3 regions of the Streptomyces sp. NPDC096046 genome follow, and region 1 is predicted to be linked to each of the others. Evidence: riboswitches for the same ligand, from Rfam matches in the RefSeq annotation. Region 1 holds a riboswitch; each other region holds the start of a gene.
The links. A riboswitch is a leader RNA that binds a small molecule or an ion and turns the genes downstream of it on or off. The one in region 1 is predicted to bind cobalamin.
Positions count from the first base shown of each region.

Region 2: another riboswitch for cobalamin. It lies ahead of ABTX62_RS17970 (cobalamin biosynthesis protein); the one in region 1 lies ahead of ABTX62_RS06675 (energy-coupling factor ABC transporter permease).
Region 3: another riboswitch for cobalamin. It lies ahead of ABTX62_RS35010 (SCO2321 family membrane protein); the one in region 1 lies ahead of ABTX62_RS06675 (energy-coupling factor ABC transporter permease).

Region 1 covers NZ_JBEOSZ010000005.1:133,546-142,934, forward strand. The annotation lists gene cbiQ (cobalt ECF transporter T component CbiQ) at 1-160, opposite strand, end outside; gene ABTX62_RS06670 (energy-coupling factor ABC transporter substrate-binding protein) at 167-535, opposite strand; gene ABTX62_RS06675 (energy-coupling factor ABC transporter permease) at 532-1,233, opposite strand; cobalamin riboswitch at 1,264-1,448, opposite strand; gene ABTX62_RS06680 (serine/threonine-protein kinase) at 1,577-3,031, opposite strand; gene ABTX62_RS06685 (MDR family MFS transporter) at 3,335-4,642, opposite strand; gene ABTX62_RS06690 (ABC transporter permease subunit) at 4,639-6,516, opposite strand; gene ABTX62_RS06695 (ABC transporter substrate-binding protein) at 6,537-8,039, opposite strand; gene ABTX62_RS06700 (GNAT family N-acetyltransferase) at 8,063-8,599, opposite strand; gene ABTX62_RS06705 (VOC family protein) at 8,678-9,389, opposite strand, start outside.
Region 2 covers NZ_JBEOSZ010000018.1:58,099-67,487, forward strand. The annotation lists gene ABTX62_RS17950 (alpha/beta hydrolase family protein) at 68-1,192, opposite strand; gene ABTX62_RS17955 (class II aldolase/adducin family protein) at 1,274-2,002, opposite strand; gene ABTX62_RS17960 (inorganic phosphate transporter) at 2,592-3,839, shown strand; gene ABTX62_RS17965 (hypothetical protein) at 3,874-4,095, shown strand; cobalamin riboswitch at 4,249-4,368, shown strand; gene ABTX62_RS17970 (cobalamin biosynthesis protein) at 4,469-5,404, shown strand; gene ABTX62_RS17975 (cobyric acid synthase) at 5,406-6,953, shown strand; gene cobN (cobaltochelatase subunit CobN) at 6,950-9,389, shown strand, end outside.
Region 3 covers NZ_JBEOSZ010000068.1:20,066-29,454, reverse strand. The annotation lists gene ABTX62_RS35020 (Sco1979 family transcriptional regulator) at 14-919, shown strand; gene ABTX62_RS35015 (SAM-dependent methyltransferase) at 923-1,738, opposite strand; adenosylcobalamin-variant (AdoCbl-variant) riboswitch at 2,202-2,290, shown strand; gene ABTX62_RS35010 (SCO2321 family membrane protein) at 2,413-3,624, shown strand; gene ABTX62_RS35005 (SCO2322 family protein) at 3,621-4,256, shown strand; gene ABTX62_RS35000 (CbiQ family ECF transporter T component) at 4,249-5,340, shown strand; gene ABTX62_RS34995 (ABC transporter ATP-binding protein) at 5,337-7,004, shown strand; gene ABTX62_RS34990 (ECF transporter S component) at 7,001-7,843, shown strand; gene ABTX62_RS34985 (cytochrome P450) at 8,118-9,353, opposite strand.

The sequences.
Region 1 (9,389 bases):
CCAGCAGCAGCACCACGGCCGCCACCAGCACCAGGGCCGCGCCCGGCCAGGGCGGCAGCGAGATCGCGAGCACGGTCAGGCCGAGTCCGAGCACGGCCTTGTCCACGGGGTGGCGGCGGCGCCAGCGACTGCTGTGCGCCGCCGCGTCGATCGGCAGCACCCCGACTCAGTCCTGCCCGTCGGCGGACTTCCCGGCGGCGCCGGCGGGCACGTTCCCGGCTTCCCGCTCCAGGGCGCGCTGTTCGCCCTGCCGCCGCCCCCGGTGCAGGCCGAAGTAGTAGGCGAGGACACCGGCGCCGAGAGCCGCCTGGAGGGAGAACAGGGCCGACTCGATCTCCCCGGACGGCGGTTCGTACAGCGGGGAGAACCACGGCTCGTAGTCCGGCTCGATCTCGGTGATCGCGGACTCCGCCTCACCGTCGGCGCCCGCGAACGGCTCCTCCTTGTGGTCGCCGAGCCCGAGGGCCAGCGGCAGCACGGCGAGCGCGGCCACGATGAACAGCAGCACCAGGTTGATCTTCGTGTTCCTGCTCATCGGGTCACCGCCTCGGCCTCGGTCCGGGTCTGCATCTTGGCGCGGAGCACGCCCAGCCGGGTCAGCTCGCCCTTGCTGGACTGCACCAGCAGCCGCATCACCAGCACCGTCAGCAGACCCTCGCTCACCGCGAGCGGGATCTGGGTCACGGCGAAGATGGAGCCGAACTTGCCGAGCGCGCCGAGGAACCCGCTGCCCGGGTCGGGGAACGCGAGCGCCAACTGCACGCTGGTGACGCAGTAGGTGGACAGGTCGGCGACGAACGCGCCGGAGAACACGGCCACCATCAGCGGCGCGTTGGAGCGCCGCAGCAGGGCGTAGACGGCGTATCCGGCCCAGGGGCCGACGATCGCCATCGAGAAGACGTTGGCGCCGAGCGTGGTCAGGCCGCCGTGCGCGAGCAGCAGCGCCTGGAAGAGCAGGGTGATGGTGCCCAGCACCGCCATGACGGGCGGCCGGAACAGGATGGCTCCGAGGCCCGTGCCGGTGGGGTGTGAGCAACTGCCGGTGACAGAGGGCAGTTTCAGGGCGGACAGGACGAAGGTGAAGGCGCCGGACGCACCGAGGAGCAGGGTGCTCTCGGGGTGCTCGCGCACTTCACGGGTGAGTGACCGGACCCCGTGGACGACGAATGGCGCCGACGCGACGCCCCAGGCGACCGCGTGCGCCGGAGGAAGGAAACCCTCGGCAATGTGCATGGCTCAGCAGACCCTCTCCAGCACCTCGTGGATGGTTGACGCGCCTTGGCCGGTCTCCTGGCTGACGGGTACCACCGCCCGAACTCCGCCTTCCCGGGTCGCGTTGACCCAGTGGCTGCCCGTGAGGGCCGGAGCCGGACTTCCCGATTCACAGTGGCGAGGGCCGCACCGGCATCACACCGGATTTCCCGTTCACCAAGGCCTGGTGACAATAAGGCCGGGGTAAGGGCGATGACAAGCCACCCCGGGGGCGCGCGAGGGGGCGTCCGCTCGCACACCGGCGCATCCCCCGGCTGATCCACGTGCTGCGGGAAGGACCCCGTCGCGCGCTGTCCGGGCCGCGTCAGTCGTCGCCCCCGTCGTCTCCGCCGTCGTCGCTCTCCCCCTCTTCCCCGGCGGGGCGCGGCTTCTGCGGCTTCGGCTGCTCCGGGCCGCCGTCGCCCGCTTCCCCGGCGGGAGTCGGGGTGCCGGACTCGGGCGCGTAGGGGGTCGGGGAGGCGGCCGGCGTGGACGGAGTGACATCGGCCACGGTGCCGGTGCCCGGCGTGCCGGCGGTCCCCGGGGCGGCTGCCGGGCCGGTGTCCGGGTCGGAGGAGACAGACGTGGCGGAGTCGGTGGCGGGCGTGGCGGCGGGGCTGCTCGCGGACGGGGACGCGTCGGGTTCCGTGCCCTCCGTGGTGGTGTCGGGCGAGAACCAGCGCATGCCGAGGAGCATCGCGGCGAGGAAGAGCGCCGCGGCGGCGGCCGTCGCGGCCATCCGGGAGCGGTTGCCGGGGCCGCCCGGCCCGCGTGAACGCCCCGAACGACCCGCCTGGGCCGCCCGGGCCGCGGTGCGGTGTCCCGTGGTCGCGGGCAGCGCGTATGTGGTCGGGCTGCTGGTCTCGTCGTACGGGCCCGGCACGGCGGACGGCGCCGCGGACGCGGTCTTCGGCCGCAGCGGCGGCGAGACCTCCGGCAGCGGCTCGGGCAGGCCCCGCCAGGCGCCCCCGGCGAACCACTCGGCGGCCTGCTGGGCGGTGGGCCGCTCCTCGGGCTGCTTGGCGAGCAGGCCGAGAAGGTAGTTCTCGAACGCCGGTGGCAGTCCGGAGACCCCGAGTTCGCGAGGCGGCACGGGGGCCGAGTCGAGATGCTGGTGGAGCAGGGCGACGGCGGTGTCGGCCTGGAACGGCGGGCGGCCGCTGAGGAGCTGGTAGAGCACGCAGCCCAGGGAGTACATGTCGGAGGCGGGCCCGGCGGGCTTGCCCAGGGCCCGTTCGGGCGCGAGGTAGAGGCCGGTGCCGACGATCTGGCCGGTGGCGGTCAGCGCGGCGCCGGGGTCGTCCAGGAACCGCGCGATGCCGAAGTCGCCGATCTTCAGCGTGCCGTTGGCGTCGAGCAGCAGGTTGGCGGGTTTGACGTCGCGGTGCACGATGCCCTGCCCGTGCGCGGCGGCGAGCCCCGCCGACGCCTGCGCCGCGAGGTGGGCCACCCGCTCGGCGGGCAACGCGCCGGAGCCGTTCAGCACCCCGGCGAGACTGTCGCCCTCGACCAGCTCCATCACCAGGTACAGCCGGTTGTCGTACTCGCCGAAGTCCAGGACGCCCACCACGTTGGGGTGGTTGAGGCGCCCGGCGGTCTGAGCCTCCAGACGGAACCGGGAGGTTGCCGTGGCGTCGGTGTCCTGGGGCAGCAGCAGCTTGACGGCCACCGCTCTGGCGAGCGTCTCGTCGTACGCACGCCAGACCTCGCCCATTCCACCGCGCCCGATCTCAACATCCAGCCGGTAGCGGCCCGCTAGCAGCACTCGTCCTCGTCTCATGCGTGTGGGAAGGTCATCGCCGCAGGCCGAACTCCCCGCTCTCGCACGGGGGTTGGTGGGGGGTGCCGCAGCCGACCCAGGATACCGGCGCGGCGAGCCCCATGATCTCCACCGCGGTCCCCCCGGAGGGTGCGGTCCGGAAGACCGCGACGGGGGGAGCGCCCGCCGGGGTGACGCACCTCGGGCCTCCACCCGGTAGCCGCACGGCCCCTACCGCAAGCGCAACCGCCTCCGTATCGCTGACGGCCGCCGCGCTCCCGCGCACCGGATGCCGGGGCGTGCCGGGCGCCTCCCGACGCCGTATCAGGCCGCCGCGCCCGCCCCCGGCGCCCGGCGCGGCAGCAGCGCCACCGCCAGGGCGGGTACGGCCGCGAGGACCAGCCACGGCACGGCGGCCGGCAGACCCAGGTCGAGCAGGGAGCCCGTGGCCGCGCTGCCGACCAGGACGATCAGGCCCGAGACCGACGACAGCGCACCCGTGTAGAGGCCGAGCCGGCCCTCCTCGGCCAGGTCGGGCACCCAGGCGCGGGCGGCGGGAACGACCAGCATCTGCCCCACGGTGAGCAAGATCACGAAGCCCGCGGCCGGCAGCAGCCCGGCGATCCCCGTCCAGCCCACGGGCCGCGCCACGGCCACCACCGCGAAACCGGACGCGATCAGCAGCAGACCCGCGGCCATGGAACGGCGCAGATCGAGCCGGTCGCCCGCCCAGCGCGTCACCGGCAGCTGGGTGAAGACCACCAGCACGGAGGACAGCGCGAAGAGCCAGGACAGGGGCGCCTGGGACCCGGTCGCGCGCTGCACCTCGTCCGGCAGGGCCAGATACAGCTGGTTGTAGGCGAGCAGATAGGTGCCGTAAGCACAGCACAGGGCGAGGAAGCGGCGGTCGCGCAGCAGGACGCGGGCCCCGCCCCGCTCCCGGACGCGGACCCGGCCGGGAATGTGCTGCGGCATCAGCCACAGGTGCCCGGCGAGGACGAGCACGAACACCGCGGCGCCGGCGAGGCACGCCGTGCGGAAGTCGACGGCGAGCAGCAGCGCGCCGAGCAGCGGCCCGACGAACGCCCCGGCCTGACCCGCCACGCTGAACAGTGCGAGGACCCGGGTGCGCGGGCCGTGCCCGTCCTCCTCCCAGACCACCGCCTGGCGGGCCACCTCGGACTCCACGGCGGGGGAGAACAGCGCGGCGGCGAACCCGATCACCAGCACCGCCCCGATCACGGCCCCACTGGCCTGCGCGTACCCGAGCCAGGCGAATCCGGCGATGCGCAGCACACAGCCCGCCAGCACCACCGGCCGCACCCCGAACCGGTCGACGAGCCAGCCGCCGACCACGAACAGGCCCTGCTGGCTGAAGGTGCGCAGCCCGAGCACGAACCCGACCAGCCAGCCCGCCATGCCGATCGCGGTGCCGAGGTGCTCGGCGAGGAACGGCAGGACGGCGTAGAAGCCGATGTTGAAGGCGAGCTGGGTGAGGGTCAGCAGCCGCAGCAGCGGCGACAGCTCCTTGCAGAGCCGCCAGGTGCTCTCGCGCGGCGTCCGGGACGCCTCCTTGCCGGCGGACGTGCGGGCGGTCCTGCGGGTCAGCACGCGGGAGATGAGGTCGGTCATCGTTCTTCTGTCGGTGAGGCGGACACAGGGGTCAGGAGGGCGTCGGGGCGGTCCGGCCACCGCTGCGGGCCGGGGGTGCCCCGGTCCTCCGCCGGTACGGCCGGGGCCGTGGGCCGGGTGCGCCGCCGGGGCCGTCTCAGGCCGCCGGCTGCCGTCACCGCGAGCGCCCCGAGCAGGGCGAGCACGGCGGCGGGGAAGAGGACGGCCCACGGGGCGCGCTCGGCGTAGGGCTGGTTCTCGGCGAGCAGCAGGCCCCACTCGGGGGACGGCGGCTGGGCACCCAGCCCGAGGAAGCCGAGCGCGGCGAGGCTCAGGGCGATGCCCGGCAGCCGGAGCAGGGCGTGCCGGGCGACCGGCGGCACGACGGCCGGCAGCAGCTCGTGCCGGAGCAGGTACCAGCGGCCGGCGCCCAGCGCCCGGGTGGCCGTCAGGTGGACGGTCGCCCGCTCCTGCCGCAGCAGGGAGGAGGTGTGCGCGGCCAGCGGGGACCAGGCGACGACGGCCACGGCCAGCGCGGGCGTCCAGGGCCCGCTGCCCGCGATGCCGGTGACGAGGAGGCCGGCCAGCACCGGCGGCAGCGCGCTGAAGGTGTCGACCAGCGGTCCGGACAGCCTCGGCAACAGACCCAGCAGGATCCCCGTGACGAGGGCTGCGGCGCTCACCGCGAGGGCGAGGCCGAGGGTGGTCAGCGCCCCGTGGGAGATCCGGGCGAGGACGTCCCGGCCGAGGGCGTCCGTGCCGAAGGGGTGCGCCCAGGAAGGGGCGCGCAGCCGGGCGAGCGCGTCCAGGGCGAGCGGGTCACGGGGCAGCCCGAAGCCGATGACGGCCGCCAGCAGCCCGCCGTAGAGCAGCGGGAGCGCGCGGGGCGCGGGCGGCCGGGGCCGGTGCAGGGACTGCAGGGCGCCGTCGCGCAGTGCCGGGCCGATCAGCAGGCGGGCGGCGAGCCGGGCGAGAGCGCCGGCGGTGGCCGCGAGCAGGACGAGGGCGAGGGTGCCGGTCTGCAGGACGGGCAGGTCCTGGGCGAGTGCGGCGTGCAGGGTGAGCCGGCCCAGGCCCGGGATGTCGAAGATCTGCTCGACGGCGACCGATCCGCCGGTCAGACCGACGACGAACAGCCCCAGGTTGGGCAGCAGTCCGGGCACGCAGCGGCGCACCGCCTGCCGCGCCACGGACCGCTGCGCGACACCGCGTGCCGCGGCCGCCATGGCCCAGGGTTCCGCGAACGCGCCGGGCAGCAGGTCGTCGAGCATCCGGCCCAGGACCGCCCCGGCGGGCAGGCCGAGGGCGAGCGAGGGCAGCACCATCCACTGCGGCCCGTACCAGCCCAGCGCGGGCAGCCAGCCCAGCTGCACACCGATCACCGAGACCAGCACCGAGGCGACGAGGAACTCGGGTAGCGCGGCCAGCACGGCCGTTGCCGTTCCGCCGGGACGGCGCGCCCCGAGCCGGCCGCGCGCGCCCAGCCGGAGCGTACGGGCGCAGACGGCGGCCGCCGTGCCCGCGGCGACCACCAGGGCTCCGGCCATCAGCAGCAGCGACATGCCGAGCGCCGCCGTCACGCCCGGCAGCACCTGGCTGCCGGACACCCAGGACGTGCCCGCGTCCCCGTGCAGAAGCCCGGTCAGCCAGCGGCCGAGGAGGGCCGGCGGGCCGTCGTCGAGGCCCAGTTGGTCCCGGATGGCGCGCAGGGTCTCGGGAGTGGGATCGCGGTCCGCCGACCGCGCCCGGAGCACGGTCAGCGCGGGATCCGTGCGGGACAGCCACGGCAGCAGGCCGATCCCGCACACCAGGCCGGCCACGAGCACGGCCCGCCACAACAGCGCCGGGGCGCCGCTGCGGGCCAGTGCGCGCAGACCCGCGGCGGCGCTCTTCACCGGGGGCGATGTGTCGCTGTTCAGCGCCGGGTCCCCGTACCGATGAGGGTGCGCTCGTAGGGGTCGGGCAGTGCGCCCTGCACGGCGGTCGCGATGCCCGCGACGAGCTTGAGATGCACCAGGGGGATCACCGAGTCGGTGCCGAGGACGGCTGCCTCCGCCTTCAGGGCGGCGTCCTGCCGCTCGGCCGTGTCGGACTCGTTCTGGGCGGCGGCGACCAGCTTGTCCACGTTCTTGTCGCACAGGAAGGACAGGTTGTTGGAGCCGTCGCAGGTGTAGTCGCTCGCCAGGACGGTGACCGGGTCGCCGGTGTCCAGCATCATGTTGCGGGAGAAGACGACGGCGTCGAACTTCCCGGCCAGCATGTCGCCTTCGAGGCGTGCGTAGGTACGCACCTCGAGCTTGACCTTGAAACCGGCCTTCTGCAGCTGCTGCTGAAGTATCTGGGCGGCCTCCGGCATCTCGGGCCGGTCGGTGTAGGTGGCGAGGGTGATGCTCTTGCCCTCGGGGTCGGCCGCCTTCGCCCGCCCGGTCGGCTCGGTCCGCTTGCCGGCCGCCCAGCTCAGGGCGGGCCCGTAGAGGCCTTGAGCGGGCACGGCGTATCCCTCGTAGGCGCCCTTGGCGATCACCGAGGTGTCGATCGCCTCGCGGGCGGCTGCCCGCAGCCCCGCGTCGGTGAAGGCACCGGACTTGGTGTTGAGGTAAAGGCTGGTGTTGCGGGCGGTGTTGACCTCGTGGACGTCCTTCTTGTCCAGGGAGGCGACCTGGGCGACGGGAAGGGACTCGGCGATGTCGACGTCGCCGGTGCGCAGGGCGTTGGCGCGGGCGGTGCCGTCGGAGACGAACCGCGCGGTGACGCCGGCCGCCTGGGCCCGGCCGCCCCAGTAGTCGTCGAAGCGGTTCAGTGTGGCCGCGGAGTCACCGTCGATCTTGGCGAGTGCGAAGGGGCCGGTGGCGGTGCCGACGACGTCCACCGTGCCCTTCTTGGCGTACGCCTTCGGCGCGAACACGGCGAGGGACGGGTTCGACAGCCGCAGGGGCAGGACGGGGTCGGCCTTCGCGGTGCTGACCCGGACCCGCTTGTCGTCCTCGGCCGTGGCGGTCAGCTTCACGCCGGAGAGGGCGGAGGGTGCCGGGTCGGCCTTCGCGGCGGCCGTGAGAGCGGCGGCGACGGCTTCGGCGGTGACGGCCTCACCGTCCTGGAACCTCGCGTCCCGCAGGGTGAACACCCAGCTCTTGCCGCCGTTCTCACCGCTCCACGACTCGGCCAGCGCGGGTACCGCGGTGCCGTTGGCGTCCAGCTTGGTCAGTCCTTCGACGACACCGAGCCGGGACAGGAGCATCGCGTCCTGGCCGTACGGCGAGTAGTTCTCGGTCGGGGCGAAGGGGAGGGCGACACGCAGGCGTGCGCCACCGGCCGAGCCGGACGAGGCCGGGGCCTCGTCGCCGGAGGACGCGAAACAACCGGAGAGCAAGGGCAGCGCGAGCAGGCCGGACAAGAGCCGACGGCGGGAGGTTCTCATAGCGTATATGAATATCATTTTCGCTAGTTGAGGGGTATCTCGAAGTGCACGGCGCCGCTGCCTCCGCCGGGCACCTCCTGCCGCTCGTCGCACAACTCCTTGCCCAGCGCTCGCCACAGGCCCAGCGCGCCGGGGGAGTGCGGGTACGTGTGCAGATACACGGACCGGTATCCGCCGTCGGCGCGGGCGAACTCCAGCAGGGCTCCCACCAGATGGCGGGCCAGTCCGCGCCGCCGGTGCTCCGGGCGCACGTTCACCCGCCGGAGCTGTGCGGTCTCACCCGACGGGAATCGCTCGGCCAGCCAGCGCGGGTTCGGTGGGTGCGCCGGGCCGCGCGCGTCCAGTGCCGCCGTGGCCGCCACCGTCCCGTCCCGCTCGTCCACGGCGACGAGGAGGGTGTGCCGGGGCGGCTCGATGTAGAACGACGCCGGATCGATGATGTCGGCGTGCCACCGCGGCACGTAGCCGGTGGCGAAGTCGCGGTACACCGTGTCGAGCATCACCGCCCGGGCTCCGTCGATGTCGGCCGCCGTGGCGTCCCTGATGCTGTAGTCACGCATTTGCGCATCATATGCAAAAGGGTGCCGGGCGATCGCTGCCCACCCCTCACCCCGTACGTCCCGGCGGCGGGCCGGACTTCAGCTCTCGGACGGGGTGAGCACCACGAAGTCCGCGTTCGCCGGGTCGAGGCAGACGGCGAGCCGGCCGACACCCTCCACGTCCTCCGGGCCCATCTGTACGCTGCCGCCGTTCTCGGTGACCTCGGCCACCGCGGCGTCGCAGTCGCCGACCGCGAACACCGGGTGCCAGTACGGCCGCCCGCCCGTCAGCGTCAGATCCTCCGCGCGAAGCTGCATGAGGCCGCCGTGCATCCGGTCCTCGGGCAGCCCGGCCGGGGTGATCAGGGTGTACGTGCCCGCGTCCCCCGCCAGCGGCATGTCGCTGAACTGCCAGCCGAAGAGGCCGCCGTAGAACTCCCGCGCGCCCGCCGCGTCGGTCGTGAACAGTTCGGTCCACGACAGCGAGCCCGGCTGGTCCACCAGTTCCAGGCCCTTGTCCGTCCCCGGCTGCCAGACGGCGAACTGGCCGCCCAACGGGTCGCTGTACTGCGCCATCCGGCCCCAGTCGTCGAGGTCCATCGGCGCGACCCGCACGGTGCCGCCCGCCTGTTGTACGGCCTGGGTCGTGGCGTCGGCGTCGTCGACGCAGTAGTAGAGCATCCAGGCGGGTCGGGCGCCCTCCTCGGTGAGCTTGCCGAGCCCTGCGACGATCTTGCCGTCCTTCTTGAACATCCCGCCCTCGAAGTCCTCGCTCTCGCCCATGGACTCGTAGTCCCACCCGAGGACCGCA
Region 2 (9,389 bases), on a different contig from region 1:
GGGAACGCCAGAAGCCGCGACAGGGGCCGCACCCCGGCGGCGGATGTGAACGAGGTCATATGAGAGGTCACATGAGGGGGGTCAGGAAGCGCCTGAGGGCTTCCTCGTAGGCCTTGGGATCGGCGTTCCACATGGCTCCGTGAGGGGCGTCGCGGACGGTGTGGAAGGCGACCATGTCGGGGCGGGCGTCGGCCAGGCGGCGCGAGAACTGCCAGGGGGCGACGGCGTCGTCCGGCCCGTGGAGGACGAGCACCGGGACCCGGAGCTCGTCGGCCGGGAGGGTGCCCGCGACGCGGTCGGCGGACAGGCCGGTGCGGCCCTGGGCGGCGCGGACCGCGAGGGGCAGCAGCGCGCCCGGGGTGCGGCGGGCCGAGGCGAGGGCGCGCAGGGTGGCCTCCCAGCTGAGCACCGGGGAGTCCAGGACGAGCCCGGAGATCCGCTCGCGCAGGCCGGACCGCGCGGCGGCGCGCAGGGCCATGGTGGCGCCGGTGGACCAGCCGTGCAGGACGACCTGGCGGGCTCCGTGGCGCACGGCGTGGCGGATGGCCGCGTCGAGGTCGCGCCACTCGGTCTCGCCGAGGTGGTTCAGCCCGTCGGGCGGGCGGGGCGCGCCCAGGTCGCCGCGGTAGGCGAGGGCGAGCACCGGGAACTGGCTGCGGTGCAGGAATCCCATGACGTTCAGGGCGAGTTCCCGGGTGGTGCCCAGGCCGTGCACGGCGATCACCCAGGTGTCCCGCTTGCCCGGCACGAACCACGCGGGCAGGGCGCCGAGTTCGCCGGGGATGTCGACGTCGGCGTGTTCGAGCCCGAGAGCGCCCGGGTTGCCGACGTACACGTTCGGGGTGAGCCACACCTTGTCGCCGGACGCCAGCGTGCCGTGCGTGACGCTCTCCAGCCGGCGCACGACGGTGTCGGCGGAGTGCGAGGCGCCGGTCAGGACGGGGCCGACGACCGCGTGGGAGCCGTCCCCGGACAGGCCGTAACGGCCGGGGCGCAGGGCGGCGAGGTCCCGGGTGAGGGTGATGCGCCCGGCGGCGGTGCCGTGCACGGTGAGCCGGGGTTCGGTGGGCAGCGGCCTGCCGGGGGGCGCCTTGAGCGCGGCGTCGCTGGCGAGCCGGCCGGCGGCCACCGCGGCGGCACCGGCTCCGATCATGGCGGTGACGGCAGCGGCCGTCGCTTTGACAGTGCGCACGGCTCCAGTGTCCTGGCGGATGCCGTGGGCGACCAGTGGGGGCGACGGCGGGGTGACGTCCGCGGCGGCCGCCCGGACGGCTCAGCCTCGCTGGCCGTAGCCGCGCAGGCGCTCCTCCACCTCGGTGAGCTGTTCCCGGGACAGCAGGCCGGGGGTCAGGCCCGGCACCGAGGAGGCGGTCAGCCACAGACGGCACATCCACTCCAGCTGGGCGGTGCGGTCGTAGGCCTGGGCAAGGGTGCCGCCGTAGGTGACGGTGCCGTGGTTCTGGAGGAGGCAACCGGAGCGGCCGGCGAGGGCGCGGAGCATGTTCTCGGCCAACTCGTCGGTGCCGTACGTGGCGTACGGGGCGACCCGGACGGGGCCGCCGAGCGCCGCGGCCATGTAGTGGATCAGCGGGAGCTCGCGCACGAGCGTCGAGACGGCCGTCGCGTGCACGGCGTGGGTGTGGACGACGGCCAGGGCACCGGTCGTGCGGTAGACGGCGAGGTGCATGGGCAGCTCGCTGGTCGGGACGAGCGTGCCGAGGACCTGCCGGCCGTCGAGGTCGACGCCGGTCACGTCGTCCGGCGCCAGGCGGTCGTAGGGCACACCCGACGGCGTGACCAGGACCGTGTCGCCGACGCGCACCGACACGTTGCCGGACGTGCCGACGACGAGTCCGTCCGCGACCGTCCGGCGGGCCGTCGCGACGAGGTCCTCCCAGGCCCGCGCCTCCTCGGGGCGCGCACTCCCGCGCCGCTCCCCCGCGCCCGGTCCGGCCTGCCGTGCGCCTCCCGTGCCCCGCCCGTCGCCTCGCAGCTCAGCCATGCCCCGATCCTGCCAGGCGGAGGCTCAACCCGCCGCCGGGCGGGGCAGGTTACGCGGCGGGAGATCTGCGGACATGCACCGATCCTCCGACGCGCTCCGGGGAATTTCGCCGTGCACGTCGCCGTCCCGGACCGGCCGGAACACACCGCCGCCCGCGCGCCACATCGCATACAACCCGCAGGACAGGCAGCACGGCCGCTACGGCCTGCCCGGGCAGGGCGGGGACGGTCGGCCGGATCAAGTGGTTCGGCGACGAGACCGAGCGGCCGACCGGCCGCCGACCGGTGATGCGCACGACCGCCCGCGGGTGGATCACCGGCACCGGCGGCAGCGGCCCCTCCGCGGCCGGCCACCCCCCTGGCAACGGCAGCCACTCCCTGCCGGGTGACCGAAATCTCTTCAGCGGGTCGCTCGATCGGCTGAAGCGGTTCGCGCGGGGCTCGTGACCAACGGGCGCCGGGGCCGCCGTTCCGGGACGGAGTCGCGACCTCCTTCTGCGGTCACCCCCACGACCTTCTCAGTTCACCTTCCGTTCATCCAGGTTGCCTACGTTCATCCGGTCAATGACCTCGAACGATTGCCTGGGTAAATGGAAAGCTTCTCGCTGATCCTCGCGATTGTGGTAGTAACCGCACTCGCGTTCGATTTCACGAACGGTTTCCACGACACCGCGAACGCCATGGCCACGACCATCTCCACGGGCGCCATGAAGCCCAAGCCCGCAGTGGCCATGTCCGCGGTTCTCAACCTGGTCGGCGCCTTTCTGTCCGTCGAAGTCGCCAACACGATCTCCAAGGGCCTCGTCGACGAGGCCGGCATCCGTCCCGAGGTCATCTTCGCCGCCTTGGTCGGCGCGATCCTCTGGAACCTGCTGACCTGGCTGGTCGGTCTGCCTTCCAGCTCCTCCCACGCCCTCATGGGCGGCCTGATCGGCGCCACGATCGCCTCGGCGGGCGTCGGCGCGGTGCACGGCGACGTGCTGGTCACCAAGGTGCTCATCCCGGCGATCGCCGCCCCGCTGGTCGCGGGCGTCGCGGCGATGCTCGCCACACGGCTGACCTACTCCCTCGGCAGCAAGGCCGACGACAAGGCGTCCAAGAAGGGCTACCGGGCCGGCCAGATCGCCTCCGCGGGCCTGGTCTCCCTGGCCCACGGCACCAACGACGCCCAGAAGACGATGGGTGTCATCACCCTCGCCCTGGTCGCCGGCGGCGCCGTCGCCCCCGACTCCGACCCGCCCATGTGGGTCATCCTCTCGGCGGGTCTCGCCATCGCGCTCGGCACGTACCTGGGTGGCTGGCGCATCATCCGCACCATGGGCAAGGGACTGACCGACCTCCAGCCGCAGCAGGGCTTCGCCGCCCAGACCTCCGCGGCCACGGTCATCCTGGCCTCCTCGCACCTCGGCTTCTCCCTCTCCACGACGCACTCCGTGTCCGGTTCGGTCATGGGCGCGGGACTCGGCCGCAAGGGCGGAGTGGTGCGCTGGTCCACCGCGACGCGGATGTTCGTCGCCTGGGGCCTGACGCTGCCGGCGGCCGCCCTGGTGGCCGCCCTCGCCGAGTACGTCACCGGCTTCGGCAACTGGGGCACCGCCGTGGTGGCCGTCTTCCTCATCGCCTCCAGCGCGGCGATCTGGAAGCTGTCGCGGCGTGAGGTCGTCGACCACACGAACGTCAACGACACCGACGCGGCGGAGCCGGCCGGTGTGGTGACCGCGGCGATGGCCGCGGTGACGCCGCCGCCCGCGGGCGGCACGGTCGCCGAGGAGCCGGTCCACCCGTTCCCGGCCCAGGCCACCGCCGAACGGACGCCGACCACGACCACGACGGTCTGACCCCGCCCACCGGTTACAAGGAAGAGTCTCCGATATGAAGATCGACTGGGCGGCCCTCGGCTCCGTCTTCGGTGTCAGCCTCGTGGCCACCGTGGCCCTCGTCGGCCTGTTCACCCTCGGCATCACCGGCCTGTCGCGCCGCGAGCGCGCGGTGGCGCAGGGCGGGTCCGCCGGGCTCGCGGTCACGGGAGCGTACACGTGCTTCGCGGCGTGCGCGGCGGCCGTGGGCTACGGGATCTACCTGATCGTGGCCTGACGGCCCGACACACCTCGTGTCCGCCGGGCGGTGCGGGACTTCGGTCCCGCGCCGCCCGGTCGTCGTGTGCGGGAAGGGGCCGGTGTGGGGTTCTCCACACTCTCCCCTCGCAGGTCAACGGCAAGTTGACGGGGGTTGCCGGCCGTGGTGGACTGCCGGGGCCAGTACGGCGGCAGGAGAGGAAGCCGGTGAGATTCCGGCGCGGTCCCGCCACTGTCACCGGGGTGACGATCCCCGGGAGCCAGGAACTCTCGCCGCCGGTCTCGTCGAACCAGGGCGTGGACACCCTGAGTGAGGACACGTATCGCCATGCGCGGCTGCCGATCCCGTTCCAGCACCCCACCTCCGCCTGCCCTTCCGGCCGGCTGAGCCCATGGGTGCCGGTCGCGTCTTCGCGTACGGCGCCGCCGCCGGTCTGATCGGTGACCTGCTGCTCGGTGATCCTCGCCGAGGGCATCCGGTCGCCGCGTTCGGACGGGCCGCGGGCGCCGTGGAACGGGTGTTGTGGCGGGACCACCGCGGGTGGGGCGCGCTGCACACCGCCGTGTGCACCTCGGGGGCCGTCGCCCTCGGTTCCGTCGCCGCGCGTGCCGTGCGGACCTCCTCCGTCACCTCCGTCGCGCTGACGGGTGCCGCCACCTGGGCCGTCGTCGGGGGGACTTCGCTCGCCCGGGAGGCGCGTGCCGTCGGGCGTGCCCTGGAGGCCGGTGACGTCGAGACGGCCCGGGCCCGGCTGCCGCGTCTGTGCGGGCGGGACCCGCAGGCCCTCGACGCCGACGGGATCGCCCGGGCCGTGGTCGAGTCGGTCGCCGAGAACACCTCCGACGCGGTGGTGGGGGCCCTGGTGTGGGGAGCCGTCGGCGGGGTGCCGGGGCTGCTCGGGTTCCGGGCCGTCAACACCCTGGACGCGATGGTCGGACACAAATCCGCCCGCTACCGGCGGTACGGGTGGGCCTCCGCGCGGCTGGACGATGTCGCGGGCTGGCCGGGAGCGCGGCTGACCGCGGTCCTCGCGGCCCTGGCCGGGCCGGACCCCCGGGGCGCCGTGCGGGCCTGGCGGGCCGACGCGGCGAAGCATCCGAGCCCCAACGCCGGTCCGGTGGAGGCCTCTTTCGCGGGGGCTCTCGGGGTGCGGCTGGGCGGGACGCTCTCGTACGGCGGGCGGGTGGAGCACCGGCCCGTGCTGAACACGCAAGGGCGTGCCGTCGGCACGCGCGATGTCGAACGGGCCGTGCGGCTGTCGCGGCGCGTCACCTGGCTCGCGCTCGGGGTGTGCTCCGGCGCGCGGTTGCTCAAGAGGGGGAAATGACGTGAGCGGTGGTCTTCTCGTCGCCGGTACCACCTCCGACGCGGGCAAGAGCGTCGTGACCGCCGGGATCTGCCGGTGGCTGGTGCGGCAGGGCGTCAAGGTCGCGCCCTTCAAGGCGCAGAACATGTCCCTGAACTCCTTCGTGACGAAGGAGGGGGCCGAGATCGGGCGGGCGCAGGCCATGCAGGCGCAGGCCTGCCGCATCGAGCCGACCGCGCTGATGAATCCCGTGCTGCTCAAGCCCGGGGGTGAGCAGAGCAGTCAGGTCGTGCTGCTGGGCAAGCCGGTCGGGGAGATGAGTGCGCGCGGGTACCACGGCGGGCGGCAGCGGAGACTGCTCGGGACGGTGCTGGACTGCCTGGAGCAGTTGCGGGGCACGTATGACGCGGTGATCTGTGAGGGGGCCGGTTCTCCCGCCGAGATCAACCTGCGGCGGACGGACATCGTGAACATGGGGATCGCCCGGAACGCCGGGCTGCCCGTGCTCGTCGTCGGCGACATCGACCGGGGTGGGGTGTTCGCCTCGTTCTTCGGGACGGTGGCGCTGCTGTCGCCCGAGGACCAGCGTTGCGTCGCCGGGTTCCTCGTCAACAAGTTCCGCGGGGACGTCTCCCTGCTGGAGCCGGGTCTGGACATGCTGCGCGACCTGACCGGGCGGCGTACGTACGGCGTACTGCCGTTCCGCCACGGCCTCGGGATCGACGAGGAGGACGGGATGGGGGTCCCCCCTGCTCGAGCGGAGTCGAGAGCTTGGGGGAGGGTTTCACTGCGGGGAGCGGTGCGGGAGTCCCTGGTCGCCCCGCCGGTCGGCGAGGACGTGCTGCGCGTCGCGGTCTGCGCCGTGCCGCTCATGTCCAACTTCACCGATGTGGACGCGCTGGCGGCCGAACCGGGCGTCGTGGTGCGGTTCGTGGACCGGCCGGAGGAACTGTCCGACGCCGACCTCGTCATCGTGCCCGGCACCCGCGGGACGGTCCTCGCGCTGGAGTGGCTGCGCGAGCGCGGCCTCGCCGACGCGCTGGCCCGCAGGGCCGCCGAACAGCGGCCCGTCCTCGGCGTCTGCGGCGGTTTCCAGATCCTCGGCGAGCACATCGAGGACGACGTCGAGAGCCGCCGGGGGCATGTCGACGGGCTCGGGATCCTGCCCGTGCGGGTGCGGTTCGCCCGCGAGAAGACCCTCACCCGGCCTGCGGGCGAGGCCCTCGGCGAGCGGGTGGAGGGCTACGAGATCCATCACGGCGTCGCCGACGTCACCGGAGGAGTCCCCTTCCTGGACGGCTGCCGGGTCGGCCAGACCTGGGGCACCCACTGGCACGGCTCACTGGAGTCGGACGGTTTCCGGCGGGCCTTTCTGCGGGAGGTGGCGGCCGCCGCGGGCCGCCGCTTCGTGCCCGCGCCGGACACCTCGTTCGCCGCTCTGCGCGAGGAGCAGCTCGACCGGCTCGGCGACCTGATCGAACAGCACGCGGACACGGACGCGCTGTGGCGGCTCATCGAGTCCGGCGCGCCGCAAGGACTGCCCTTCATTCCACCGGGAGCGCCCGCATGAGCACAGTGTTGTTGTTGTCGACCGCCGACACGGACCTGCTGGCGGCCCGGGCCGCCTCCGGTGCCGACTACCGGATCGGCAACCCCACCCGCGTGGACGTCCGGGAGGAGCTTCCGGCCCTGCTGGACGGCGCCGGCATCGCCGTCGTCCGGCTGCTCGGCGGCAAGCGGGCCTGGGAGGACGGGCTCGCCGCCCTGAAGGCCTCCGGCATCCCCACCGTGCTGCTGGGCGGGGAGGCCGTGCCGGACGCGGAGTTGATGGCCGAGTCGTCCGTCCCGGCCGGTGTCGTGGCCGAGGCGCTGAAGTACCTCGTGGAGGGCGGGCCGGACAACCTCACCGAACTCGCCCGGTTCCTCTCGGACACCGTGCTGCTGACGGGCGAGGGGTTCGTCGAGCCGCGCAAGATGCCGGAGTACAGCGTGCACGGCCGGCGCTCCCGGGTGGAGGGCCGGCCGACCGTCGGCGTGCTCTTCTACCGTGCCCACCACCTGAGCGGCAACACCGCCTTCGTCGACACCCTGTGCGACGCGATCGAGGCGCGGGGCGCCAACGCGCTGCCCGTGTACTGCGGTTCGCTGCGCGGCGCGGACCCGGGGCTGTACGAGATCCTCGGGCGGGCGGACACCCTGGTCGCGACCGTGCTCGCCGCCGGCGGCACCCACGCCTCGCAGGCCTCGGCCGGCGGTGACGAGGAGGCGTGGGACATCGGCGCCCTCGCCGAGCTGAACATCCCCGTGCTGCAGGGCCTCTGCCTGACGTCCTCACGGCAGGCCTGGGCGGAGTCGGACGCCGCCCTCTCCCCCATGGACGCCGCGATGCAGGTGGCCATCCCGGAGTTCGACGGGCGGCTGATCACCGTGCCGTTCTCCTTCAAGGAGCAGGGCCCGGACGACGTGCCCGTGTACGTCGCCGACCCGGAGCGGGCCGCGCGCGTCGCCGGCATCGCCGTACGGCACGCGCGACTGCGGCACAAGGAGAACGCCGAGAAGAAGCTCGCGCTGGTCTTCACCGCGTACCCGACCAAGCACTCCCGGGTCGGCAACGCGGTCGGACTCGACACCCCGGCCTCGGCGGTGCGGGTGCTGGACGCGCTGCGGGACGCCGGGTACGTCGTCGAGGGACATCCGGACGAGGGTGACGAGCTGATCCACCGGCTCATCAACGCCGGCGGGCACGACGTGGAGTGGCTGACGGAGGAGCAGCTGGCCGCCGCGCCCGCACGGGTGCCGCTGGCCGACTACCGGGCGTGGTTCGAGAAGCTCGACCCGGAGCTGAAGGACGCCATGACCGAGGCCTGGGGTGAGCCGCCGGGCAATCTCTACGTCGACGGGGACGACATCGTGCTGGCGTCCCTGCGGTTCGGGAACGTCGTCGTGATGATCCAGCCGCCGCGCGGTTTCGGCGAGAACCCGATCGCGATCTACCACGACCCGGACATGCCGCCGTCCCACCACTACATGGCCGCCTACCGGTGGCTGGAGAACGGTTTCGGTACCGACGCCATCGTCCACATGGGCAAGCACGGCACCATGGAGTGGCTGCCCGGCAAGGGCCTCGGGCTCGGCGGGGGCTGTGCCCCGGACGCGGTCCTCGGAGACCTGCCGCTGATCTACCCGTTCATCGTCAACGACCCGGGCGAGGGCACCCAGGCCAAGCGGCGCGGGCACGCCACGGTCGTGGACCACCTCGTGCCGCCGATGGCCCGCGCCGACACCTACGGCGACCTGGCCAAGCTGGAGCAGCTCCTCGACGAGTACGCGCTCGTGTCGGACCTGGACCCGACGAAGGCCCCGACCGTGCGCGCCCAGATCTGGACGCTGGTCAAGGCGGCCGAACTCCATCACGACCTGCATGTCGACGAGCAGCCGGACGACGAGGCGTTCGACGAGTTCGTCATGCACATCGACGGCTATCTGTGCGAGATCAAGGACGTGCAGATCCGCGACGGCCTGCACATCCTGGGCGGCGGGCCGGTCGGCGAGCCGCGCGTCAACCTCGTGCTGGCCGTGCTGCGCGCCTCGCAGGTGTGGGGTGGCCAGGCCAACGCGCTGCCGGGGCTCAGGGCGTCGCTGGCGCGGCACTTCGGTCTGGTGGAGAAGGAACTGCTGGCCGAGCCGGGTGCCGCGGTGAAGGCGCCCGTCGAGCTGACCGACCTGGTGGACGGCCCGGCCCGCAGCGCCGCCGACGCGATCGATCTGCTGGAGCAGCTGTGCCGGCGGATCGCGGAGGGCATGGAGGAGCGCGGCTGGGCCATCGCCGAGAGCGGGCCGCTGATCCGGGAGGTCCTCGGCGCCGAACTGCCCGAGGCCGTCGCCGTGCTGGAGTTCGCCTGCGCCGAGGTCGTGCCGCGGCTGGAGAAGACCACCGACGAGATCGGGCACATCCTGCGGGCCCTGGAGGGCGGCTACGTGCCGGCCGGACCGTCCGGTTCGCCGA
Region 3 (9,389 bases), on a different contig from region 1:
GGGAGAGATGCCCATGGGCACCGAAGAGGCCGCACGCACATCGACCGGCGGCGGGACCCTGGAGGGCGGGTGCGCCGGGCCCATGGTGCCGCGTCTGGCGCTGGGCGCCCGGCTGCGGGGGCTGCGCGAGGAGCGGGGCATCGGCCGGGTGGACGCGGGCCATGTCATCCGCGCCTCCGCCTCCAAGATCAGCCGGATGGAGGCCGGCCGCCACGGCTTCAAACTGCGTGACGTCGCCGATCTGCTCACCCTCTACGGCGTCACGGACGAAGCCGAGCGCGCCACCCTGCTGGCACTGGCCGAGCAGGCCAACGCCCCCGCCTGGTGGCGGCACTACAGCGATGTGGTGCCCGCCTCGATGCAGACCTACCTCGGGGCCGAGCAGGCGGCGAGTCTCATCCGCTGTTTCCAGGTCCAGCGCGTCCCCGGCCTGTTGCAGACCGCCGACTACGCCCGGGCGGCCGTCCGGCTCGTCCACCCGGACGCCGGTGCGGCGGAGATCGACCGCCGGGTCGCGTTGCGGATGGCCCGCCGACGGATCCTGCACCGGCAGCCGCCGACCCAGCTGTGGGCCGTGATCGACGAGGCGGCGCTGCGCCGCCCGGTGGGCGGTACCCGCGTCATGCGGGACCAGCTCAGGCATCTCATCGAGATCTGCCGGCTCCCGCACGTGACGGTGCAGATCCTGCCGTTCGCCGTCGGCGCGCACGCCGCGGAGGGCGGCCCGGTCACCATTCTGCGGCTGCCCGGCGGGCAGTTGCCCGACGTGGTCTACCTCGAACAGCTCACCACCGCCCTCTACCCCGACCGGCCGGCCGACATCGAGTGCTACTGGGACGCCATGAACCGGCTGGTGGTCGAAGCCGAGTCGCCGGACGAGACTCCCACCCTCCTGCACCGCATCCTCCAGGAGACCTGAGGGTCAGCGCTTGAGGGCGACACCACCGTACTGGTGCACCTCCGCGGGCAGGCCCAGGGCCGCGGCGTCGGGGCGCCAGCGCGAGCAGGACGCCACACCCGGTTCGAGCAGTTCCAGACCGTCGAAGTAGCGCTCGATCTGCTCGGGGCTGCGCAGGATGTACGGGATCGAACCACCGTCGTTGTACTGCTGGATCGCCCGGACGTAGTCCTCACTGGTGTCGGTGGAGTCGTACTGCACCAGGTAACTGCCGGGGGGCAGGGCGTCCACCAGCCGGCGCACGATCGAGCGGGCCTCGGCGTGGTCCTCGATGTGGCCCAGGATGCCCATCAGCATGAGGGCGACGGGCCGGTCGAAGTCGAGGGTCTTCCCGGCTTCCCGGACGATCGTGTCCGGCTCGCGCAGGTCCGCGTCGACGTAGTTGGTGACGCCTTCCGTCGTACTGGTCAGCAGGGCACGGGCATGGGCCAGCACCAGCGGGTCGTTGTCGACGTAGACGATCCGGCTCTCCGGGGCCACCCGCTGGGCGATCTGATGGGTGTTGTCCACGTTGGGCAGCCCGGTGCCGATGTCCAGGAACTGGCGGATGCCCTCCTCGCCGGCCAGGTGGCGCACGGCCCGGGCGAGGAAGTAGCGGGCGGCGCGGGCCCCGGTCTCGATGCCGGGGAAGATCTCGCGGAACGCGTCACCGGCCACCCGGTCGACCTCGTAGTTGTCCCTGCCGCCCAGCCAGTAGTTCCAGATCCGGGCCGAGTGCGGTACCGAGGTGTCGATCTTGGGGAACGGCTCCTGCTCGGCGTTCTCCACCTGGTCGGTCATGGACGCTCCTGGCGTGTGAGGTCGGGGAACCCCACGTTAGCCGGTCCGCGCCCTGAGGAGGATCAACTCCTGGGCAGCGCGCAGGAGTTCGTCGCCGCTCGGCACGTCTCCGGGCCGGTATCCCGCCCGCGCGGCCTCGCCCGGGGCCGGTCGCGTGAGTGGCGGCGGGCCGGCGAGAAGGGCGGTGAGTGTGGCACCGGCTGGTGCGGAGAGGGAGCCGATACCGACCCGCAGCGCGGGGCGAGACCCCCACGCCGGCGCCTCCGTCGCCGCGCACGACGTCACGGCCCCCCGGCACACCGGCCGACACCAGACCGAGCCACCGCGCAGGCCGAGGTCCCGGTCGTCCCGGGGGCACGGCCCACCGCATGGCCCGGACCCCCGCAGCGCGGGGCGAGGCCCCTCCACCAGGCCCCCTCGGCCCGATTCCTACGTGCGGGTACAGTAAGCGGGTCGTCATCACACCGTACGGGGGGAAGCCGGTGCAATTCCGGCGCTGACCCGCAACCGTAAACCGTCGCCGAGGCGGTGAGCCGGATCGCCCCGTACGGTTCGTGACCGGCTCACGTGCCCGGCAGACCGCCGGTGCGCGGCACCGTCGAGGTATACGGAGCCGAGCCGCCGGGGTGTCCCGTGCTGCCCGGCTCCCCCACAGGGAGAGGCACCCGCCGATCATGAACGTCCGCCGCAGCGCCGCGGTCCTGGCCGCCGTCGCCGTGATCGGCGCCGCACCCCCGGCCGCCGCCGCCCCGTCCCCGTCGCCGTCCCAGGCGTTCCCCTCCGCCCTGTACGGCGACTCGGACCCGAAGTTCGACGGCGTCTGGCGCCAGTCGCTCGCGCTGCTCGCGCAGGACACGGTGGGGGTGAAGCCGGCCGCGAAGTCCGTGCGGTGGCTGGTGCGCCAGCAGTGCGAGAACGGCTCCTTCGCCTCGTACCGCCCCGACCCCGCCACCGCGTGCGACGCCAAGACCATGCTCGACACCAACGCCACGTCCGCCGCCGTGCAGGCCCTCGCCGCACTCGGCGGGCACGACGACGTCACCGGCAAGGCCGTCGGCTGGCTGAAGTCCGTGCAGAACGAGGACGGCGGCTGGGGCTACGCGCCCGGCGGGGCCAGCGACACCAACTCGACGTCGGTCGTCATAGGGGCGCTCGCCGCCGCGGGCGAGAAGCCGGACCGGGTCGAGAAGGACGGCGAATCGCCCTACGACGCCCTGCTGAAGCTCGCGCTGCCCTGCGGCGGTGACGGCGACGGCGCGTTCGCGTTCCAGCCGGACAAGAAGGGCAGGCTCGCCGCCAACGCCGACGCCACGGCGGCCGGTGTACTCGGGGCGCTGGGCCGGGGCATGGTCGTCAAGCCCGGCAAGAAGTCCGACGCGACCTGCGAGAAGGCCACCACGCCCGAGCAGGCGGCGGCGAACGGCGCGGGCTATCTCACCGCCGCCCTCGCCGAGGACGGCCACCACCTCATGTCCGCCCTGGCGGGTGCCGAGCCCCAGCCCGACTTCGGCAACACCGCCGACGCGGTCGTCGCGCTCGCCGCACGGGGGGACGCCGGGCAGGCGGAGAAGTCCGTGCGGTGGCTGGAGGAGAACTCCGCCTCCTGGGCCTCGCAGAGCGGTCCGGCCGCCTACGCCCAGCTGATCTTCGCCGCCCACGCGACGGGCACGGACCCCCGCGACTTCGGCGGCGCGGACCTCGTGAAGCAGCTCAACGCGACGGGCCCGGCCCCGCGGACGGACGGGAAGACCAAGGCCTCGGACGACGAGAAGGACTCCGGCTCGGACGGCTTCTTCGGGGTCTGGTGGTACGTCGGCGTCTGCCTCGTCGCCGGGATCGGCATCGGCTTCCTGTTCACCGGCCGCAAGAAGCAGCGGCAGCTGTGATCCGCCGGGCCGTTCTGCTCCTGCTGGCCTCGCTCCTGCTGTGTGCGGGAGCGGGCCAGGCGCAGGCCGCCGGGTACCGGTACTGGTCGTTCTGGGAGCGCGACGCCGGCCGCTGGGTCTACGCCACCCAGGGCCCGTCCCTGGTCCGCCCCTCCGACGGCGACGTCCAGGGCTTCCGCTTCGCGGTGAGCGAGGACTCCGCGAGCGCGGTCCGGCCGCGCGGCACCGCCGACTTCGCGACGATCTGCGCGAAGACGCCCGCGCGGGACGGCAGGAAGCGAGTGGCCCTGGTCATCGACTTCGGCACACCGTCGGACGCCCCCGGGGGCGCGTCCCCGCCCCCCGCCCGCACGGCCTGCGCCCGGGTCTCCCCCGACGCGACGACGGCCGAGGCCCTGGCCGTGGTGGCCAAGCCGCTGCGCTACGACACCAACGCCCTGCTGTGCGCGATCTCGGGCTATCCGGAGAAGGGCTGCGGCGAACAGGTCTCCCCGAAGCAGCGGCAACAGAAGCCCGCAGCGGGGAGGGACTCCCCGTCGGACGGCGGGCCGTCCCTGGGTCTGGTCGCGGGCGTCGCGCTGGTGGTGCTCCTGGGCGGGGCGGCGACCTGGCAGGTACGACGGCGTGGGTAGCGGCACCCGGCACCGGCACCGGGCTCAACTGCACCCCGGTGCCTGGTGGCTCTGGTCCCTTTCCCTCGGCACCGCGGCCACCCGCACCACCAACCCCCTGCTCCTCGCCCTCCTCGTCGTGGTCTCCGCCTACGTCGTGGCGACCCGCCGCCCCGACACCCCCTGGTCCCGCTCCTACGGCGCCTTCGTCAAACTCGCCCTCGCCGTGATCCTCATCCGACTGCTCTTCGCGACCGTCCTCGGCTCGCCGATCCCCGGCACGCACACTCTCCTCACCCTCCCCGAACTCCCCCTCCCCGCCTGGGCCCAGGGCATCCGCCTCGGCGGCGAGGTGACCGCGGAGGCCCTCACCTTCGCCCTGTACGACGGTCTGAGGCTGGCCACCCTCCTCATCTGCGTCGGCGCCGCGAACGCCCTCGCCAACCCCTCCCGCCTCCTCAAGTCCCTCCCGGGCGCCCTGTACGAGGTGGGTGTCGCGGTCGTCGTCGCCCTCACCCTCGCCCCGAACCTCATCGCCGACGTCCGGCGTCTGCGGGCCGCCCGCCGGCTGCGCGGCCGCCCGGACCAGGGCATCCGGGGCCTGGTGCAGGTGGGCCTCCCGGTCCTGGAGGGCGCGCTGGAGCGTTCCGTCGCCCTCGCCGCCGCGATGGACGCCCGCGGCTACGGCCGTACCGCGCAGGTCCCGCCCGCCGTCCGCCGTACCACCGCCGCGCTCACCCTCGGCGGGCTGCTGGGCGTCTGCGCGGGCACGTACGGCCTCCTCACGGCCGACGGCGCCGGCTACGGCTTCCCCGTGCTCCTCGCGGGTGTCGCCGCCGCCCTCGCGGGGCTCAAGCTCGGCGGACGCCGCTCGCCTCGCACCCGTTACCGCCCGGACCGCTGGGACGTGCGCGCGGGGCTTGTCGTGGCGTCCGGCGTGGCGGTCGCGGCCCTGCTCGCCCTCGCCGCGTCCCTCGACCCCGCGGCGCTGCACCCCGGCGTGGTGCCCCTGGTCGCCCCCACCCTGCCCCTGTGGCCGGCCGCTGCCGTACTCCTCGGCCTGCTGCCCGCTGTCGTCGCCCCCGATCCGAGGGAGCCGTCGTGATCCGCTTCGAGGATGTCTCCGTGACGTACGACGGAGCCGCCGAACCCACCGTGCGGGGCATCGACTTCGAGGTCCCGGAGGGCGAACTGGTCCTGCTGGCCGGTCCGTCCGGCGTGGGCAAGTCCACCGTCCTGGGCGCGGTCAGCGGGCTCGTCCCGCACTTCACCGGTGGCACCCTGCGCGGCCGGGTCACGGTCGCCGGCCGCGACACCCGCACGCACAAACCGCGCGAACTGGCCGACGTCGTGGGCACGGTGGGCCAGGACCCGCTCTCCCACTTCGTCACCGACACCGTCGAGGACGAACTCGCCTACGGCATGGAGTCGCTGGGCCTCGCCCCGGAGGTGATGCGCCGCCGTGTCGAGGAGACCCTCGACCTGCTGGGCCTCGCCGGCCTGCGCGACCGCCCGATCGCCACGCTCTCCGGCGGGCAACAGCAGCGCGTCGCGATCGGCTCGGTCCTCACCCCGCACCCGGGCGTCCTCGTCCTGGACGAGCCGACCTCCGCGCTGGACCCGGCGGCCGCCGAGGAGGTGCTGGCCGTCCTCCAGCGGCTCGTGCACGACCTCGGCACGACGGTCCTCATGGCCGAGCACCGCCTGGAACGCGTCATCCAGTACGCCGACCAGGTCGTGCTGCTGCCGAGCCCGGGGGTCGCCCCCGTGGTGGGCCGCCCGGCCGAGGTGATGGCCGTGTCCCCGGTGTACCCGCCGGTGGTGGCGCTGGGCCGCCTGGCGGGCTGGTCCCCGTTGCCGCTGACGGTCCGTGACGCCCGCCGCAGGGCGGGAGAGCTGAAGCGACGGCTGGAGAACGCCCCCGAGGGACGCGGGGAACCGGGCGACCAGCCACGGACACCCCGCACCCGCCGGCGTTCCGCACCCCCCACCCCGCGCCCCACCCCCCTGGGCGAAGTCCGAGCCCTCTCGGTGACCCGCTCCCGCGTCCAGGCCCTACGCCACATCGACCTCACCATCACCCCCGGTGAGACCATCGCCCTCATGGGCCGCAACGGCGCCGGAAAATCCACCCTCCTCAACTCCCTGGTCGGCCTCATCACCCCCACCTCCGGAACCGTCCGACTCGGCGAAGCCACCCCTCACCGCACAGTCCCCAAGGACCTCGTGCGCAAGGTCGGCCTCGTCCCCCAGGAACCCCGCGACCTGCTCTACGCCGACACCGTCGCCGCCGAGTGCACGGCGGCCGACCAGGACGCGGGAGCAACACCCGGCACCTGCCGTGCCCTGGTCAGCGAGCTCCTTCCCGGCGTCACCGACGACACCCACCCCCGGGACCTCTCGGAAGGGCAGCGGCTCGCGCTCGCCCTGGCCGTCGTGCTGACCGCCCGGCCGCCGCTGCTCCTGCTGGACGAACCGACCCGGGGCCTGGACTACGCGGCGAAGACCCGGCTGGTCGCGGTGCTTCGGTCCCTGGCCGCCGAGGGGCACGCCATCGTGCTGGCCACGCACGACGTGGAACTGGCGGCGGAGCTCGCCCACCGGGTGGTGCTGCTCGCGGACGGTGAGGTGATCGCGGACGGCCCGACGGCGGACATCGTGGTCTCCTCCCCGTCCTTCGCCCCGCAGGTCACCAAGATCCTGGCGCCCCAGCACTGGCTCACGGTCGCCCAGGTCCGCTCCGCCCTCCCTCCCGTGGCCACCTCATGAACACGCAACGGCAGGCCAGAGCCGTCCGCCTCGGCCCCCGTTCCCTCGCCGCGCTGGTCCTGGTCAGTGTCGTGGGGATCGCCGGTTTCGGCTGGCCCTTCCTCACCCCGCCCACCTCGCAACTCAGCGCGCACGCGCAGGACGCGCCCTGGCTCTTCGCCGGCCTGCTGGTCCTGCTCGTGGCGGTGGTGGCGGCGGCGATATCGGAGTCGGGCCTCGGCCCGAAGGCGGTCGCGATGCTCGGCGTGCTGGCCGCCGCCGGGGCGGCCCTGCGGCCGATCGGCGCCGGTACCGCCGGTATCGAGCCGATGTTCTTCCTGATGGTGCTGAGCGGCCGGGTGCTCGGCCCGGGCTTCGGATTCGTCCTCGGTTCGGTGACGATGTTCGCGTCCGCGCTGCTCACCGGCGGGGTCGGGCCGTGGCTTCCGTTCCAGATGCTGGCGATGGGCTGGTTCGCGATGGGCGCGGGCCTGCTGCCCGGCCCGGACCGGCTGCGCGGCCGGGGAGAACTCGCGATGCTCGCCGGCTACGGCTTCCTCGCCGCGTTCGCCTACGGCACGGTGATGAACCTGGCGGGCTGGCCCTTCATGAGCGCCCTCGCCTCGAACGTGGCCTTCGACCCGCACGCGCCCGTCGCCGTGAACCTGGCCCGCTTCGTCGCGTACTGCGTCGCCACGTCGCTCGGCTGGGACCTGGGCCGGGCCGTCGTCACGGTCGTCCTGACGCTCGTCCTCGGCCCCGCGGTGCTCAGGGCGCTGCGCCGGGCCACGCGCCGGGCCGCCTTCGAGACCCCGGTCACGTTCGAGACCCCGGTCACGTTCGAGGCCTCCGGGAAGTGAGGCTGCCCACGTGACCCGGGTCATCTACGAGGCGGGGCCGTAGCGACAAGTCCCGGTCACGGGGTCTGACCTGCGCCGCGGTGTTGCCCCACCTAGTAGGGGGTGTCTTTGCGCGCACCCGGCGGCGGCTGCTTCCGTGGACGACCGCTGCCCGCCGCCCCCGCACGGCCCGCGGAGCGGCTGGTGGTGAACCAGGCCCACCCCACCGACCGAAGGCGGCGGCCCCCTGATCCCCGGGGCCGTCGCCTTCGCCCTGCCCGGCTCTCCCGGGACCTCAGCCCGTGCTGACCGGCAGTTCCTTCACCCCGTTGATCCACGCCGACCGCAGCCGCCGCGGATCGCCGACCAGTTTCAGGCCGGGCATCGCGTCGGCGATCGCGTTGAAGATGAGGTTGATCTCCAGCACGGCGAGGGACTTGCCCAGGCAGTAGTGGGGACCGCCGCCGCCGAAGCCGAGGTGCGGGTTGGGGTCGCGGGTGACGTCGAAGGTGTCCGGGTCGTCGAAGACCTCGGGGTCGTGGTTGGCCGAGGCGTAGAACAGTCCGAGCCGGTCGCCCTCGCGAATGCGCTTGCCGCCGAGTTCGGTGTCCTGGGTGGCCGTGCGCTGAAAGGCGGCGACGGGGGTCGCCCAGCGCACGATCTCCTCCGCCGCCGTGTCCGGGCGGTCGCTCTTGTACAGCTCCCACTGCCCCGGGTGGGTGAGGAAGGCGTGCATGCCGTGGGTGATGGCGTTGCGGGTGGTCTCGTTGCCCGCGACGGCCAGCATCAGCACGAAGAAGCCGAACTCGTCGGAGCTGAGGTTGCCCTCGTCCTCGGCCGCGACGAGCTGCGTGACGATGTCGTGGGCCGGGCACCGCTTGCGGTCGACGGCCATGTTCATCGCGTAGGCGATGATCTCCGTGGCCGACTCGGCGCCGATCTCCTCGGTGATGGCGTACTCGGGATCGTCGTACGCGATCATCTTGTTGGACCAGTCGAAGATCTTGTCCCGGTCCTCCTGGGGGACGCCCATCAGCTCGGCGATCGCCTGGAGGGGCAGTTCGCAGGCGACCTGGGTGACGAAGTCGAACGGCCCGGTGTGCGCGCGGGCCGCCTCGACGATGGAGTGGGCCCGGTTGCGCAGCCGCTCCTCCAGCGCCCGGATGGCCCGGGGTGTGAACCCGCGCTGCACGATCTGCCGGACCCGGGTGTGTTCCGGCGGGTCCATGTTGAGCAGGATGAGCCGCTGCGCGTCGATGGCGTCGCGTTCGATGTGTTCGTTGAAGCGGATGATCGCCGTGTTGAGGGAGGACGAGAACAGCTCCGGGTGCGTGGAGACGTACTTGACGTCGGCGTGCCGGGTGACCGCCCAGTAGCCCTCGTCCTGGAAGCCGGCGAGACCGGCCGGCTGCGGCACCCAGCAGACCGGTTCGGTCCGGCGCAGCTCGGCGAACTCCGGCAGGGGCACACGGTGGTGCAGCAGGTCGGGGTCGGTGAAGTCGAACCCGTCGGGCAGCGCGGGACAGGGCATGGGCGGCTCCCACCACTCGTACCGGCTCTGAGGTCT